Regions from separate parts of the Nitratireductor sp. PBL-C9 genome, predicted to be linked through region 2. Evidence: riboswitches for the same ligand, from Rfam matches in the RefSeq annotation. Region 2 holds a riboswitch; each other region holds the start of a gene.
What was found. A riboswitch is a leader RNA that binds a small molecule or an ion and turns the genes downstream of it on or off. The one in region 2 is predicted to bind cobalamin.
Positions count from the first base shown of each region.

Region 1 (3,647 bases), on a different contig from region 2:
TCCAGATTGACCAGAAAGAACACGACAAGGGTCAGGCACAGCATCGTCAATGCCATGACGCCCATACGTCTCAGAATAAATCCAAGCACGGTTTCCCCTTCCCCCGTTTACGGAGGTTGTTGTTGGTTGCCTGCGCAAATGGGGGCCCGTGCGGCCCCCTGTTCCGGGTCTCAGCCCTCGTCGAGCCAGACCTTTTCCAGGTCGATCTCGAAGGTCTGGTGCATGCCGTGGTTCATCACGGTCTCCACGGAGTGATTGTAGAGTTTGCGCCAATAGGGCTGGATGATGATGCCGGAGCCCTGAAGGATCTCTTCGATCTGCTTCATCACCTCGCGGCGGCTGTCGGGGTCCGGAATGGCCAGCGCCTGTTCGATCAGCTTGTCGAGTTCGGGATTGGAATAGGCGGACTCGTTCCACGCCTCGCCGGTGCGATAAGCGAGCGCGACCACCTGAATGCCGAGCGGACGCATGTTCCAGTTGGTCATGGACAGCGGGTATTTCGTCCAGTCGTTCCAGAAGGTCGAACCCGGCAGAACGGTGCGCTTGACCTTGAAACCCGCCTCGCGAAGCTGTGCGGCAATGGCGTCGCCGGTATTCTTGTGCCAGTCCTCGTCGACCGAGATCAGCTCGTGCTCATGCTCCATCTGGCCGGCCTCTTCCATCAGCGCCTTGGCCGCGTCCACATTGCGCTCGATCTTGGGCAGTTCCGCATATTCGGGATGGATCGGGCAAACATGGTGGTTCTCGGCCACCTCACCGGCATTGTCGTAGCCAAGCGCCAGAACTGTGGCGTTGTCCACGGCCATCTGCAGCGCGCGGCGCACCCGCTCATCGTCATACGGCTTGTTGTTGACATTGGTGCGGGCCACAATCGTCGTTGCCGTGGTGACCTCGGACTTGACCAGGCCAATGGCGTCGAGAATGTCCACGAAATCGGCGGTGGTCTCGTAATTGGTGTGGATCTCGCCGGATTCAAAGGCGCTTACCATGGCCGATGGATCGGTGCCGTAATCGATGAACTCGATGCCATCGAGATAGGCCTCGCCGCCCCACCACTTGCCGTCTTCGCGCTTCTTCAGTTCGACGCGGTTGCCCACTTCGTATGAAACGAGTTCGAAGGGACCGGTGCCGATGGGATTGGCGATGAAATCACGGCCCGTCTCATCAAAGCTCGGATGCACGATCAGGCCCGGATAGTCGGCCATGCCGGGAATGATGGAAATGTCAGGGGCTGACAGGTTGAGCTTCACCGTCATGTCGTCGACCTTCTCGATCGCGCCTTCGCGCGCCTTCTTGGTCTCCGGATCGATGAGTGCAGCCATGCGGGCGGGCATGGAGTTGCCCTCCACCGTCTGATCGCACCAGCGGTTGAAGTTGTAGATCACATCGTCTGCGGTAAAGGCGTCGCCATTGTTCCAGGTCACGCCCGGACGCACGTGGAGAATGTACTCGGTGGCGTCTTCGTTGACCTCCCAGCTCTCCAGAAGCCGGCCCTCAAAGGTGAAGTCGCGCGTGTATTTCACCAGCGGTTCAAGCGTCTGGCGCATGGCGTTTGCGATCTCGGACCAGTCGGCCGTGCGCGGGTCTTTCGGATCCTTGATGAACATGGCCACACGCAGCGTGCCGCCCATCTTGGGCTCCTGAGCGAGCGCATGTGTGGGCGCGGCAAGGCCGAGCATGCCGTAGGCGGCGGCTGTCGATGCGCCGAGTGCGCTTGCGAGCGCCAGGAACTCACGTCTGTCCATTTTTCCGACGCGCGCTTCGTTCGCCATTTCGGCGACGCGGGCTGGCACTTTCTCGCCATTGCTCTTGAAAAACGTCATCGACGCACTCCCATTTCTTGCCGTTATCAGTTTGTGTTCAGCATTTCCCATCGCGCCAGCGATGTCAAAAAACGACCGGGGCCAATGGTAAGTTTTGCAGGTTTTTCGACCGTTGAAATGACGAGTTTGCGACAAATGAGCCGCAAAACTGACAAATAGAGCCGATTTCGCAACAATTTCCGAAACCTGTACTGACAATACCCGCCACCTGCACCGTTATGGGTGGAACAGCCGTCCCACAGGCCGCAATTGACGCTGCCGGAGCCAGTTGGTAAGCGAATTTTGTTCGCTTGAGGTGCTCCGGCAGGCACTCGCATGCCGGGGAAAAGGGAACACGGAACGGCCCTGCATGATCAGGCCGCAGCCGTGGCTGCTCCCGCAACTGTGAGCGCCGAGGCTCCTCCTATGCCACTGGGTGCAATGCCCCGGGAAGGCGAGGAAGCCGATGAAGCGCGAGCCAGGAAACCTGCCTTGAGCCGTCACCGACCGGATGCGGGACGCTTCCGGGGCTGTGGATCTCGCAGTGGTGACGAAATGTCATCGCTGGCGGGGGACAGATTCAGACAGCCATCGCTCTCCAGCAAAAGAAGCAGCATTCTCATGGAGAGCACGCATGCCATCCAGACGTTATCGCACCCGGCTCCTGCTCAGCGCTTCGGCGTTGCTGACGGGCCTTTCAGCCACCATGGCGGGCGCAGAAGACTATGTGCTTGAAAAACTGGTCATCACGCCCAACCGCACACCGGCAGAGGCATCCACCGTGGGGTCGACGGTGAACGTGGTGGGTCGTGAAGAGATCGAGGAACAGTCCCTGCCGCTGGCCGTCGAGTATCTCGACCTGCTGCCGGGTGTGAGCCTCTCATCGCCGGGTGGCGTTGGCGCAGAGGGCAGCCTTTCGATCCGCGGCGCGCCGCGCCGCTATGTGAAGACGCTCTATAACGGCATCGACATTTCCGATCCGACCAGCCCGCAGGTGCAGACGTCCTACCAGTATCTTCTGTCGGGCGGCCTGCAGAGCATCGAAGTGCTGAAGGGATCGCAGAGCACGCTTTACGGCTCCGATGCGATTGCCGGCGTGATCAGCCTGTCGACGCTGGGCGACATCGAACCGGGCATCGCCCATATCATTCAGGGCGAAGGCGGCTCGCACGGCACGGTCGGCGGCTCCTACGGTTTCAGGGCGGCGAACGAACAGTCGAAACTCTCCATCAACGCAACCGGCTACCGCACCGACGGCATTTCGGCTGCGGCTACGGGCACGGAGCGCGATGGCTATGAGAACGTCACCTTCGACGTGAATGCCGAGCATGCATTTTCCGACGTGTTCTCCGTATTCGGCTCGGCGCTCTACATCGACGCGGAAGCCGAGTTCGACAATCAGGGCTTCGGCACCATTCTGCCGAGCGACAATCTGACGGCGACCAACCACAGCAAACAGCTGGCCGGCCGCGCCGGCTTCAATCTCGACCTGATGGACGGCCGCTTCCGCAACACGGTTTCCGTGCAGGCCTTCGACCTGGAACGCTCCATCACCGGCACCGCGTTCGACGGCTCTTATGACGGTCGCCGCTACAAGGCCGATTATCTGGGCGCATTCGACGTCAATGAATGGCTGACGGTTCAGGGTGGCGCGGATTACGAACGTCAGAGCGCAGTCTTTCCCGCCGGCATGTTCAACCCCCAGATCGATTCCGATTTCTGGATCGCAGGCGTCTGGGGCGAGGCCATTGCCACGCCGGTTGAAAACCTGACGCTGACAGCCGGCCTCAGGCAGGACGAGCACAGCGAATTCGGCGGGCACACCACATACCGGGCAACCGCCTC
Region 1 is NZ_JBPAXW010000004.1:389,010-392,656, forward strand. Features, by position in the region: gene ACRTG1_RS11730 (ABC transporter permease) at 1-89, opposite strand, end outside; gene ACRTG1_RS11735 (ABC transporter substrate-binding protein) at 171-1,823, opposite strand; cobalamin riboswitch at 2,100-2,311, shown strand; gene ACRTG1_RS11740 (TonB-dependent receptor plug domain-containing protein) at 2,437-3,647, shown strand, end outside.
Region 1: it holds a riboswitch for cobalamin, as region 2 does, so the genes downstream of both, ACRTG1_RS11740 (TonB-dependent receptor plug domain-containing protein) here and ACRTG1_RS03700 (HupE/UreJ family protein) in region 2, are expected to answer to the same signal.

Region 2 (3,647 bases):
TGACGCTGTCGGCAGCGGCGGCGACTTTCTGGTTCAGGAACCCCGCCTCATCGCGGAAACGGCGTCCGAGCGGGGTTTCCGGCACGATGCCGAAGCCGACTTCATTGGAAACGAGAACCGTGGTTCCCTCTCTTGCGGCAAGAGCTGCAAGCAGTCGCTCGGCGGCAGGTTTTAGCTCATGGTCGTTGAGAATGAGATTGCTGAGCCACAGGGTGAGGCAATCGACCAGAACCGTTTCGCGGGCCGGCAGGGTTTGAAGCATGCCCGGCAGGTCGAGCGGGGCGTCGTGCGTCTGCCACGCCCCCTCTACTTCCCCCGGCCCCGCCAATGCCCCTTTGCGCCGCGCGCGGTGAATGGCGATGCGCTCGCGCATTTCGTCATCGAAGGCCTGGGCCGTGGCGATGTAGTGCCAGGGCGCGGGCGCGGCTTCGATCAGCGTTTCGGCATGGCGGCTCTTGCCGGAGCGCGCGCCGCCCAGAACGAAATGAAGTGAACGCATCGTCAGATCCGCCGGCTCAGCCGACAAGCTGTCCGGCAAGGAAGGTTACGCCGACACCGACAATGGCGGCGCCAGCAAGCCGGGGCTGCATGGCCTCAACCGCCCAGCCGCGCGAGCGGACGAGAAAATAGACGCCAAGCGCGATGGCGCTCTGTATTGCGGCAAGGCCTGCGAGATAGGCGATGAGCGGCGTCTGCTCGCTGCCGACAATGGCTTCGCCGAAGGCATAGCCATGGAACACGCCGACCACCAGGAACAGGGCGAAGACAAGCATGTGGCTCTCTACGGCCCGACCGCGCGCCAGAAGCCAGCCGCCAGCAAGAACGCTTGCCGCGATGACGATTTCGGCTGCCGGAAGATCGAGCAGCATCAGATGCAGGCCGACGCCGACAAGCGAGCCGGCAACAAAGAGAAGCGGCGCGAAAAGGCTCATGCCGGCGACGGCGGCAAACAGGCCGGCAGCGAGGATGAAGGCCAGATGATCAAGCCCGATCACGGGATGGGCGAGCCCTGAGACCAGCCCTTCGTAAAGGGTCGTGGGCGTCTGCCCGTCCATGGCGTGATGGGCGTGGGCGCTGGTTGCGAAGAGCGATGCAAATGCGAATGCGGAAAAAGTGCGCAGGAAACGCGTGTTCATGTCCGGTCCTTTCCCCTCCACCCGAGGGTTACGGTGTTTCTTTCAGGCCGTCGGCAGGTTTCCTGGCTCACGGGTCGATGCGCTTTCCAGCCTTCCCAAGGCATCATGCCTCAGTGGCGATCAGGAAAACGCTCTCCGCTTACAGTTGCGGGGGCAGCCGTGGTCTTGGCGCGATTGCGCCGCACCACGTTCCCTCTGGGTCCGCTTCAGCGGAACCGACAGCGGGCGGAGCATACAAGAATCGCCACGCCCCGCAAACGCTTTGTTGCCCGCATTGACAGACGTGGCGGGCGAGCCGTAAATGCGCAGCAGACGGTCCTTCTCCCGCAATGGAGAGGGCTAAGAGGGAATGCGGTGCGGGCCTTGCCCAATGCCGCAGCTGTCCCCGCAACTGTAAGCGGAGAGCGCACCTGACACGCCACTGGGGTTTGCCCTGGGAAGGCTGGAGAGCGCATCGACCCGTGAGCCAGGAAACCTGCCGTCTGCGAATGAAATCCTGACCGCCTGGCGGGTGTCCCGGGCAAGGAGTGTGCATTGTGACTGCTGACAGCGCCGCTGCGCGCCTTCTCCCGACCATTCATGGTGTCTCTGCCAGTACGCGGCCGCAAAAGGCCCGTGCGCCCCTCACCCGCGTCTTATCGTTCTCCACACTCCATCACCTGAAGGATATCCCATGACCACGAGTTTCGACCGGGTTCCCTGCACCGTCGTGACCGGCTTTCTCGGTGCCGGCAAGACGACGCTGATCCGCAATGTTCTGGAAGGCGCGCATGGCAAGCGGCTGGCGATCATCGTCAATGAGTTCGGCGATGCCGGCATCGATGGCGAGGTGCTGAAAAGCTGCAGGCTGGACAATTGCCCCGAGGAAAACGTTCTCGAACTCGCCAATGGCTGCATCTGCTGCACGGTTGCCGATGATTTCGTGCCGGCGCTCGACCAGATCCTCGCACGTGAGCCGAAGGTCGATCACATCCTGATCGAGACGTCCGGTCTGGCGCTGCCAAAGCCGCTGGTGCAGGCCTTTCAGTGGCCGGCAATCAAGAACCGTGTGACGGTCGATGGCGTGATTGCCGTGGTGGACGGGCCGGCACTTGCCGACGGTCAGGTTGCTGCGGACATGGACGCGCTGGATGCACAGCGCGCAGCCGACGATTCGCTCGACCATGATGATCCGATCGAAGAAGTGTTCGACGACCAGGTGGCCTGCGCTGACCTGATCGTTCTGTCGAAGAACGATCTTCTGGATGACGAAGCCGCCGGGCGCGCCCGCGCGCGGATTGCGGGACATCTGTCGCGCAATGTGCAGATCGTGCCGAGCGCGCATGGCAAGGTGGACCCTGCCCTGCTGCTGGGTCTCGGGCTTGCCGTCGAGGACGACATCGAGAACCGCAAGACGCATCACGACGATGCGCATGACCACGAGCACGACGATTTCGATACATTCGTTGTCGATCTGCCATCGGTTCTGCGGCCCGAAGATCTGGAAGCACGTGTCAATGCGGCGGTGGAGACCGGCGAGGTTCTGCGCCTCAAGGGCTTTGCGCATGTGAAGGGCAAGCCCATGCGCCTGCAGGTGCAGGCAGTCGGTCCGCGCGTGTCGCACCATTACGACCGCCCGTGGAAGGCCGGCGAAGCCGCCGAGACGCGGCTTGTCGTGATCGGCCTCAAGGGCATCGACCGCGCGCGTATCGAAAGCCTTCTCTCGGCCTGATCCGATGCACATCCTCGCCACCACCAGTGCCTCACTCGACGATCTGATCGAGCCTGTCGATCTGCAGCAGTCGCCGGCGGACATGGTGGCGCTGTCGTTCACCGACAGCGATCTGGCGGGGATCGCCTCTGCATGGCAGGCGCAGCGCGAGGCCCTGCCCGCGCTGCGCCTCGCCGCACTGCGCGACCTGAGACACCCCATGTCGGTCGATCTGTGGATCGACAACACGGCAGCGCATGCGCGCGTCATTCTGGTGCGGGTGCTGGGCGGCTATGAGTGGTGGCGCTATGGCTGCGACCGGCTTTCAGCACTGGCCCGGCAAAAGGGCATCGCGCTGGCGCTGCTTCCCGGCGAATGCCATCAGGACGACCCGCGCCTTGCCGAGCGCTCCACCGTTTCGCCGGAAGCGCGCGCGGCGCTGCTCGCCTGCTTCCGCGAAGGCGGACCGGACAATATGCGCGCGCTGACCATGCAGCTGGCGCGCCTCGCCGGGCGGGACATCGAAGCGCCCGAGGCGGAACCAGTGGCCAAGGCCGGCTTCTATGCACCGGGTCATGGCATTGTTGAGCCATCCTTCTTCCCGGCCAGTGCGAATGCCGACAGGCCTGTCGTGCCGATCCTCTTTTATCGCTCCATGCTGCTGGCAAGCGATGTTGCGCCCATCGACGCGCTGGTGGAGGCGCTTGAGGAACAGGGGCTGTGTGCGGTTCCCCTTTTCGTTTCCAGCCTGCGTGACCCGGTTGCCGCCGATCTCGTGCGCAACGCCGTGGAGGCGTTGAAGCCGCAGGCGCTCATCACCG
Region 2 is NZ_JBPAXW010000001.1:787,921-791,567, forward strand. Features, by position in the region: gene cobU (bifunctional adenosylcobinamide kinase/adenosylcobinamide-phosphate guanylyltransferase) at 1-499, opposite strand, end outside; gene ACRTG1_RS03700 (HupE/UreJ family protein) at 516-1,136, opposite strand; cobalamin riboswitch at 1,172-1,371, opposite strand; cobalamin riboswitch at 1,433-1,633, shown strand; gene cobW (cobalamin biosynthesis protein CobW) at 1,810-2,847, shown strand; gene cobN (cobaltochelatase subunit CobN) at 2,852-3,647, shown strand, end outside.

Region 3 (3,647 bases), 720 kb from region 2:
ACGCGCGCATGCGCTGCCGTGTTGTCGATCCACAGATCGACCGACATGGGGTGTCTCAGGTCGCGCAGTGCGGCGAGGCGCAGCGCGGGCAGGGCCTCGCGCTGCGCCTGCCATGCAGAGGCGATCCCCGCCAGATCGCTGTCGGTGAACGACAGCGCCACCATGTCCGCCGGCGACTGCTGCAGATCGACAGGCTCGATCAGATCGTCGAGTGAGGCACTGGTGGTGGCGAGGATGTGCATCGGATCAGGCCGAGAGAAGGCTTTCGATACGCGCGCGGTCGATGCCCTTGAGGCCGATCACGACAAGCCGCGTCTCGGCGGCTTCGCCGGCCTTCCACGGGCGGTCGTAATGGTGCGACACGCGCGGACCGACTGCCTGCACCTGCAGGCGCATGGGCTTGCCCTTCACATGCGCAAAGCCCTTGAGGCGCAGAACCTCGCCGGTCTCCACCGCCGCATTGACACGTGCTTCCAGATCTTCGGGCCGCAGAACCGATGGCAGATCGACAACGAATGTATCGAAATCGTCGTGCTCGTGGTCATGCGCATCGTCGTGATGCGTCTTGCGGTTCTCGATGTCGTCCTCGACGGCAAGCCCGAGACCCAGCAGCAGGGCAGGGTCCACCTTGCCATGCGCGCTCGGCACGATCTGCACATTGCGCGACAGATGTCCCGCAATCCGCGCGCGGGCGCGCCCGGCGGCTTCGTCATCCAGAAGATCGTTCTTCGACAGAACGATCAGGTCAGCGCAGGCCACCTGGTCGTCGAACACTTCTTCGATCGGATCATCATGGTCGAGCGAATCGTCGGCTGCGCGCTGTGCATCCAGCGCGTCCATGTCCGCAGCAACCTGACCGTCGGCAAGTGCCGGCCCGTCCACCACGGCAATCACGCCATCGACCGTCACACGGTTCTTGATTGCCGGCCACTGAAAGGCCTGCACCAGCGGCTTTGGCAGCGCCAGACCGGACGTCTCGATCAGGATGTGATCGACCTTCGGCTCACGTGCGAGGATCTGGTCGAGCGCCGGCACGAAATCATCGGCAACCGTGCAGCAGATGCAGCCATTGGCGAGTTCGAGAACGTTTTCCTCGGGGCAATTGTCCAGCCTGCAGCTTTTCAGCACCTCGCCATCGATGCCGGCATCGCCGAACTCATTGACGATGATCGCCAGCCGCTTGCCATGCGCGCCTTCCAGAACATTGCGGATCAGCGTCGTCTTGCCGGCACCGAGAAAGCCGGTCACGACGGTGCAGGGAACCCGGTCGAAACTCGTGGTCATGGGATATCCTTCAGGTGATGGAGTGTGGAGAACGATAAGACGCGGGTGAGGGGCGCACGGGCCTTTTGCGGCCGCGTACTGGCAGAGACACCATGAATGGTCGGGAGAAGGCGCGCAGCGGCGCTGTCAGCAGTCACAATGCACACTCCTTGCCCGGGACACCCGCCAGGCGGTCAGGATTTCATTCGCAGACGGCAGGTTTCCTGGCTCACGGGTCGATGCGCTCTCCAGCCTTCCCAGGGCAAACCCCAGTGGCGTGTCAGGTGCGCTCTCCGCTTACAGTTGCGGGGACAGCTGCGGCATTGGGCAAGGCCCGCACCGCATTCCCTCTTAGCCCTCTCCATTGCGGGAGAAGGACCGTCTGCTGCGCATTTACGGCTCGCCCGCCACGTCTGTCAATGCGGGCAACAAAGCGTTTGCGGGGCGTGGCGATTCTTGTATGCTCCGCCCGCTGTCGGTTCCGCTGAAGCGGACCCAGAGGGAACGTGGTGCGGCGCAATCGCGCCAAGACCACGGCTGCCCCCGCAACTGTAAGCGGAGAGCGTTTTCCTGATCGCCACTGAGGCATGATGCCTTGGGAAGGCTGGAAAGCGCATCGACCCGTGAGCCAGGAAACCTGCCGACGGCCTGAAAGAAACACCGTAACCCTCGGGTGGAGGGGAAAGGACCGGACATGAACACGCGTTTCCTGCGCACTTTTTCCGCATTCGCATTTGCATCGCTCTTCGCAACCAGCGCCCACGCCCATCACGCCATGGACGGGCAGACGCCCACGACCCTTTACGAAGGGCTGGTCTCAGGGCTCGCCCATCCCGTGATCGGGCTTGATCATCTGGCCTTCATCCTCGCTGCCGGCCTGTTTGCCGCCGTCGCCGGCATGAGCCTTTTCGCGCCGCTTCTCTTTGTTGCCGGCTCGCTTGTCGGCGTCGGCCTGCATCTGATGCTGCTCGATCTTCCGGCAGCCGAAATCGTCATCGCGGCAAGCGTTCTTGCTGGCGGCTGGCTTCTGGCGCGCGGTCGGGCCGTAGAGAGCCACATGCTTGTCTTCGCCCTGTTCCTGGTGGTCGGCGTGTTCCATGGCTATGCCTTCGGCGAAGCCATTGTCGGCAGCGAGCAGACGCCGCTCATCGCCTATCTCGCAGGCCTTGCCGCAATACAGAGCGCCATCGCGCTTGGCGTCTATTTTCTCGTCCGCTCGCGCGGCTGGGCGGTTGAGGCCATGCAGCCCCGGCTTGCTGGCGCCGCCATTGTCGGTGTCGGCGTAACCTTCCTTGCCGGACAGCTTGTCGGCTGAGCCGGCGGATCTGACGATGCGTTCACTTCATTTCGTTCTGGGCGGCGCGCGCTCCGGCAAGAGCCGCCATGCCGAAACGCTGATCGAAGCCGCGCCCGCGCCCTGGCACTACATCGCCACGGCCCAGGCCTTCGATGACGAAATGCGCGAGCGCATCGCCATTCACCGCGCGCGGCGCAAAGGGGCATTGGCGGGGCCGGGGGAAGTAGAGGGGGCGTGGCAGACGCACGACGCCCCGCTCGACCTGCCGGGCATGCTTCAAACCCTGCCGGCCCGCGAAACGGTTCTGGTCGATTGCCTCACCCTGTGGCTCAGCAATCTCATTCTCAACGACCATGAGCTAAAACCTGCCGCCGAGCGACTGCTTGCAGCTCTTGCCGCAAGAGAGGGAACCACGGTTCTCGTTTCCAATGAAGTCGGCTTCGGCATCGTGCCGGAAACCCCGCTCGGACGCCGTTTCCGCGATGAGGCGGGGTTCCTGAACCAGAAAGTCGCCGCCGCTGCCGACAGCGTCACGCTGGTGGTTGCCGGCCTGCCCATGAAAGTGAAGTGACATGCGAGAGATCGACGCAAACGAAGCCGGGCGCCACAAGGCAAAAATGGCCAAACGCAAGGCCGTTCAGGATGCCGAGGTGCGCGACAAGACGGTCGAAAAGGGGCTTCTGATCGTCAATACGGGGCCGGGCAAGGGCAAGTCCACCGCCGCCTTCGGTCTTGCGCTGCGCATGCTCGGCCATGGCCGCCGCGTCGGTGTCGTGCAGTTCATCAAGGGCGCATGGCATTGCGGTGAGAAGGATGCCTTCGCCGCCTTTGGCGATCAGGTCTCCTGGCACACGATGGGCGAGGGCTTCACCTGGGAAACACAGGATCTCCAGCGCGACATCGCCGCCGCCGAGCGGGCGTGGGGAAAGGCCGAGGAACTGATGGCCGATCCGACCATCGGTCTTGTCGTTCTCGACGAGCTGAACATCGCACTGCGCTACGACTATCTCGATCTTGAACGCGTCGTGACCACGCTGACCAACCGGCGCGACGACCTTCATGTGGTCGTGACCGGCCGCAACGCCAA
Region 3 is NZ_JBPAXW010000001.1:72,916-76,562, reverse strand. Features, by position in the region: gene cobN (cobaltochelatase subunit CobN) at 1-242, opposite strand, end outside; gene cobW (cobalamin biosynthesis protein CobW) at 247-1,284, opposite strand; cobalamin riboswitch at 1,461-1,661, opposite strand; cobalamin riboswitch at 1,723-1,922, shown strand; gene ACRTG1_RS00375 (HupE/UreJ family protein) at 1,958-2,578, shown strand; gene cobU (bifunctional adenosylcobinamide kinase/adenosylcobinamide-phosphate guanylyltransferase) at 2,595-3,131, shown strand; gene cobO (cob(I)yrinic acid a,c-diamide adenosyltransferase) at 3,133-3,647, shown strand, end outside.
Region 3: it holds a riboswitch for cobalamin, as region 2 does, so the genes downstream of both, cobW (cobalamin biosynthesis protein CobW) here and ACRTG1_RS03700 (HupE/UreJ family protein) in region 2, are expected to answer to the same signal.

Region 4 (3,647 bases), on a different contig from region 2:
CCTCGGAAAGGCGCTCCTCGATGTCGGCGATCAAAGCCTCGCCGCGCTCGCGCACGCCGAAGATTGCCGACATGGAGCGGATTTCCGCATAAAGCTCGTCGAAACCGAACTTGCCGAGATTGCAGCCCTCGGTGTTGAGGCGGGTTTTCATGCCCAGATCGTGAAGCTGATCGCGCGTGTGGCGGCTTTCGCTGAACCCGTCCGGATAACCGGCATAGACGAAATCGGCCTCCGCCTCGATGAGCTGTTCGGTAGTGGCGACCAGCGGTGAAAGCACGGGAACCGTGTTGTACGCCGCCTCGTATTGGGGGCTGATTTTGAGGTTCGCCATATAGGAGGTCCCGGCCATGCGGTCTTCCAGACCGAGCGCCAGCATCATCTCCGTGGCGTTGTTGCTCAGCGTCACCGCCCGCGCCGGCGGCGCTTCATAGGTGGTGGTGTAGCCGCAATTCTCATCCGTATAGGGAAAGTCCGCCTCATCGGCAAAGGCGGGCGCAGACACCAGAACGAAACCTGCGACCGCAAGCCCGCGCAGACCGATTAATCGCGACATCAATTCACTCCTTCTATGGCCGGCATGCCGCCGGCGCTTTCAACTGGGGATGGGGGTTGTTCTGGCTGGCCGAGCGCTGGCATGACCTCCGCTGCAAACAGTTCCATGCCGGCGAGCGCCACATCGTTGGCGATCAGGCCGTTGGCGCTGAACAGGCAGCGAATGCTGTTCGCGCCGGTCTCCGCCGAGAGCGCGCGCAATTGTGCAAGGCAATCCTCGGGCGTTCCCGCGATGGTGAAATCCGCCAGCATGGCGGCGCGATCACGCAGCGCAGGCGGCTGCATTCCACGCTCCAGCGCCCGTGCCGCGCGCCGTGCATTGAGCTTTTCCAGAAGCGCATCGACCCGCTCCATGGCCTCCGCCCGGGTCGGCGCGATCATCACGTAACGCGACAGCGATGAAGCAACGAGCGGCGCGCGCGATCCACCATGGCGATCAAGTGCTGCATGAAACACGGGCAATTGCCGCGCTTCATTGGGTTCGAGGCTCAGGAGAAGCGGAAAACCGTTCCTGGCGGCGATGTCGACCGTCTCTTCCGAGACGCCGGCGACATAGATCGGCGGATGCGGCTTTTGCACCGGCGGCGGCCCGACGGAGACGTTGGAAAAACGCCACGGCCCGCCATCCGCCGAACAATGTGGTTTCGTCCAGGCGTCGATCATGATCCTCAGCGCTTCGGCAAACCGCCTTGATGCGTCATCGCGCGAAATCTCGAGCGCGGTGAATGTGCCGGGCTCGGTGCCGCGCCCGATCCCCACATCCACGCGCCCGCCGCTCTGAAAATCGAGCTGCGCGATCTGCTCGGCAAGCAGCAGCGGATGATAGAGCGGCAAAACGAGGATCGACGTGCCGAACCGCAGCCTCTCCGTCCGCGCCAGAACCTCCGCGCCAAGCAGAAGCGTGGACGGATAGGGCAGCGTTTCGCGACCGAAATGAAATTCGTTGAACCAGACGCCGCCGAAACCAAGCGCGTCCGCCCGTTCGACAAGACGCATCAGCGCCCGGTGGTCGCCAAGCGCGCCTTCACGGGCAAAGCCTGCCAGATCAACGCGCATGGCGCGACCCGCCCGAATGCGGCGCACCACATTGGAACAATCGGCTCAGTTCGGCCTGCGCCGAAGGAAATCGGGAAACGGATCGGAGACGTGACGTCCCGATAGACGGACTCATTGCCGGCAAAGCGCCTGCATGCATTCTGGGCCTCCTGCCGGCGCACCTCGTCCGGCGTTCATGGTCTATGCATGAGGCAGGTCTCCTGACTCGCGGCTCGAACGTTCGGTCCGCCTTCCCGGCTTTCGCCAGTGGCATTGGAAAGAACTTGCCGCTTACAGTTGCGAGGGCAGTCCCGGAATTGGTCTGTCTGGCAGACCGCACCGGGTTCCCTTTTCATCCGCGAAAGGCGGAACCGCATGCGGCGGCGACCCTATCCGCGAAGGAACCGCGACGCAACCGCGAATGGCGTTTGCGCGAAAGAACGGCTCCCACACAAAAAGACACCCGCCGGATAGGCGGGTGCAAGTTGGGAAACACAACAATGTTGTGGGGAGAAATTTCGAGGATCGGACCGAAAAGCGGAAACCGGTTTTCGGTCCGATCCTCTATCAAGTGTTTCGATCGTCCTTTGTGCATCCGAACGAACGCGCGGCGATCTAACGCCTCCAGCGCACGAAATAGCGCTCGAGCAGTGTCACGAAACCGAACACCGAGAGACCCATCAGGCTGAGCAGAAGGATCTGCGCGAAAACACGGCCAACGCGCAGCTGACTTGCCGCGACACGGACCAGCTCGCCCAGGCCCTCGCCGCCGCCCATATACTCGCCGACGACAACGCCGATCACGCTCCACACTGCCGCCAGCTTGAGACCGGCGAAGATGTAGGGCGTCGCATAGGGCATCTGCAGCTTGATGAGCGTCTGCCAGCGGTTCGCCTCAAGAGATTTGAACAGCATCGACATGTTGCTGTCGGTTGCCGCCAGGCCCGCCGCCGTGTTGATCGTCACGGGGAAGAACGAGATGAACGCGGCCATCATGATCTTCGACTCGATGCCGAAGCCGAACCACGCCACGAACAGCGGCGCGAAGGCCACCTTCGGCATCGTGTTGATCGCCACCACATAGGGCATGATAGCCTTGCGCCCCAGCGTGGTCGCGCCGATGATCATGCCGAGCGTGAGGCCGATGGCCGAAGCCAGCAGAAAGCCGAAGACAACCTCGACCAGCGTGATCCATGTGGCATGGGCCACATAACCGCCGGTGAACAGATTGTTGAGCGTGAAGATGAGGTCCTGCAGAACCTGATAGGGCCCCGGCAGAACCAGCTGCGAGATGCCGCTATAGGTGACGGCCATGTGCCACACCGTGACAACGGCCGCACCGAACAGCAGCACGAGCAGCCATTGCGGCGTGCGCTCGATCAGCGTCTTGCGTTCATTTTCGGCAAGCGCGATCAGCACCTCGGGATCGACAGTTTCCTTGTCAGTCATGGCTGGCCCCCTCTCCGCTTCCGAACAACAGGTCGTGAATTTCGCGGACATATTCGTTGAAGCGGTTGCCGGTAATCATGTCGGGCGTACGCGGACGCGGCAGATCAATGTCGATGCGCTTGACGATCCGGCCCGGTCGCGGTGACATCACGAAGACGGAATCCGCCAGGAAGATCGCTTCCTGGATAGAGTGCGTAACGATGATGGCCGTGGCCTCGCGCGAACGACAGATCCGCTCGAACTCCACATTCATCTGCTCGCGCGTAAATTCATCCAGCGCGCCGAACGGTTCGTCCAGGAGCAGGATTTCCGGCTGGGTCACCAGCATCCGGCAAATGGCCGCGCGCTGCGCCATGCCGCCGGAAAGCTCTGCCGGCACTGCATTGGCAAACTCGGCAAGTCCCGCCATCTCGAGAAGTTGCGTTGCGCGTTCGCGCGCAGCATTCGCGGCATTCCGCCCCTCGCGGATTTCGATGGGCAGCAGCACGTTTTCCATCACGCTGCGCCACGGCAGAAGCGTGGGCTGCTGGAACATGATGCCGATATGCTCATTCGGCCCGGTCAGAGCCTCGCCTCTGAGCGTGATTTCTCCGCCCGTCGGCGGGATCAGG
Region 4 is NZ_JBPAXW010000002.1:8,391-12,037, reverse strand. Features, by position in the region: gene ACRTG1_RS04000 (ABC transporter substrate-binding protein) at 1-553, opposite strand, end outside; gene ACRTG1_RS03995 (LLM class flavin-dependent oxidoreductase) at 553-1,608, opposite strand; cobalamin riboswitch at 1,782-1,978, opposite strand; gene ACRTG1_RS03990 (ABC transporter permease) at 2,203-3,036, opposite strand; gene ACRTG1_RS03985 (ABC transporter ATP-binding protein) at 3,029-3,647, opposite strand, start outside.
Region 4: it holds a riboswitch for cobalamin, as region 2 does, so the genes downstream of both, ACRTG1_RS03995 (LLM class flavin-dependent oxidoreductase) here and ACRTG1_RS03700 (HupE/UreJ family protein) in region 2, are expected to answer to the same signal.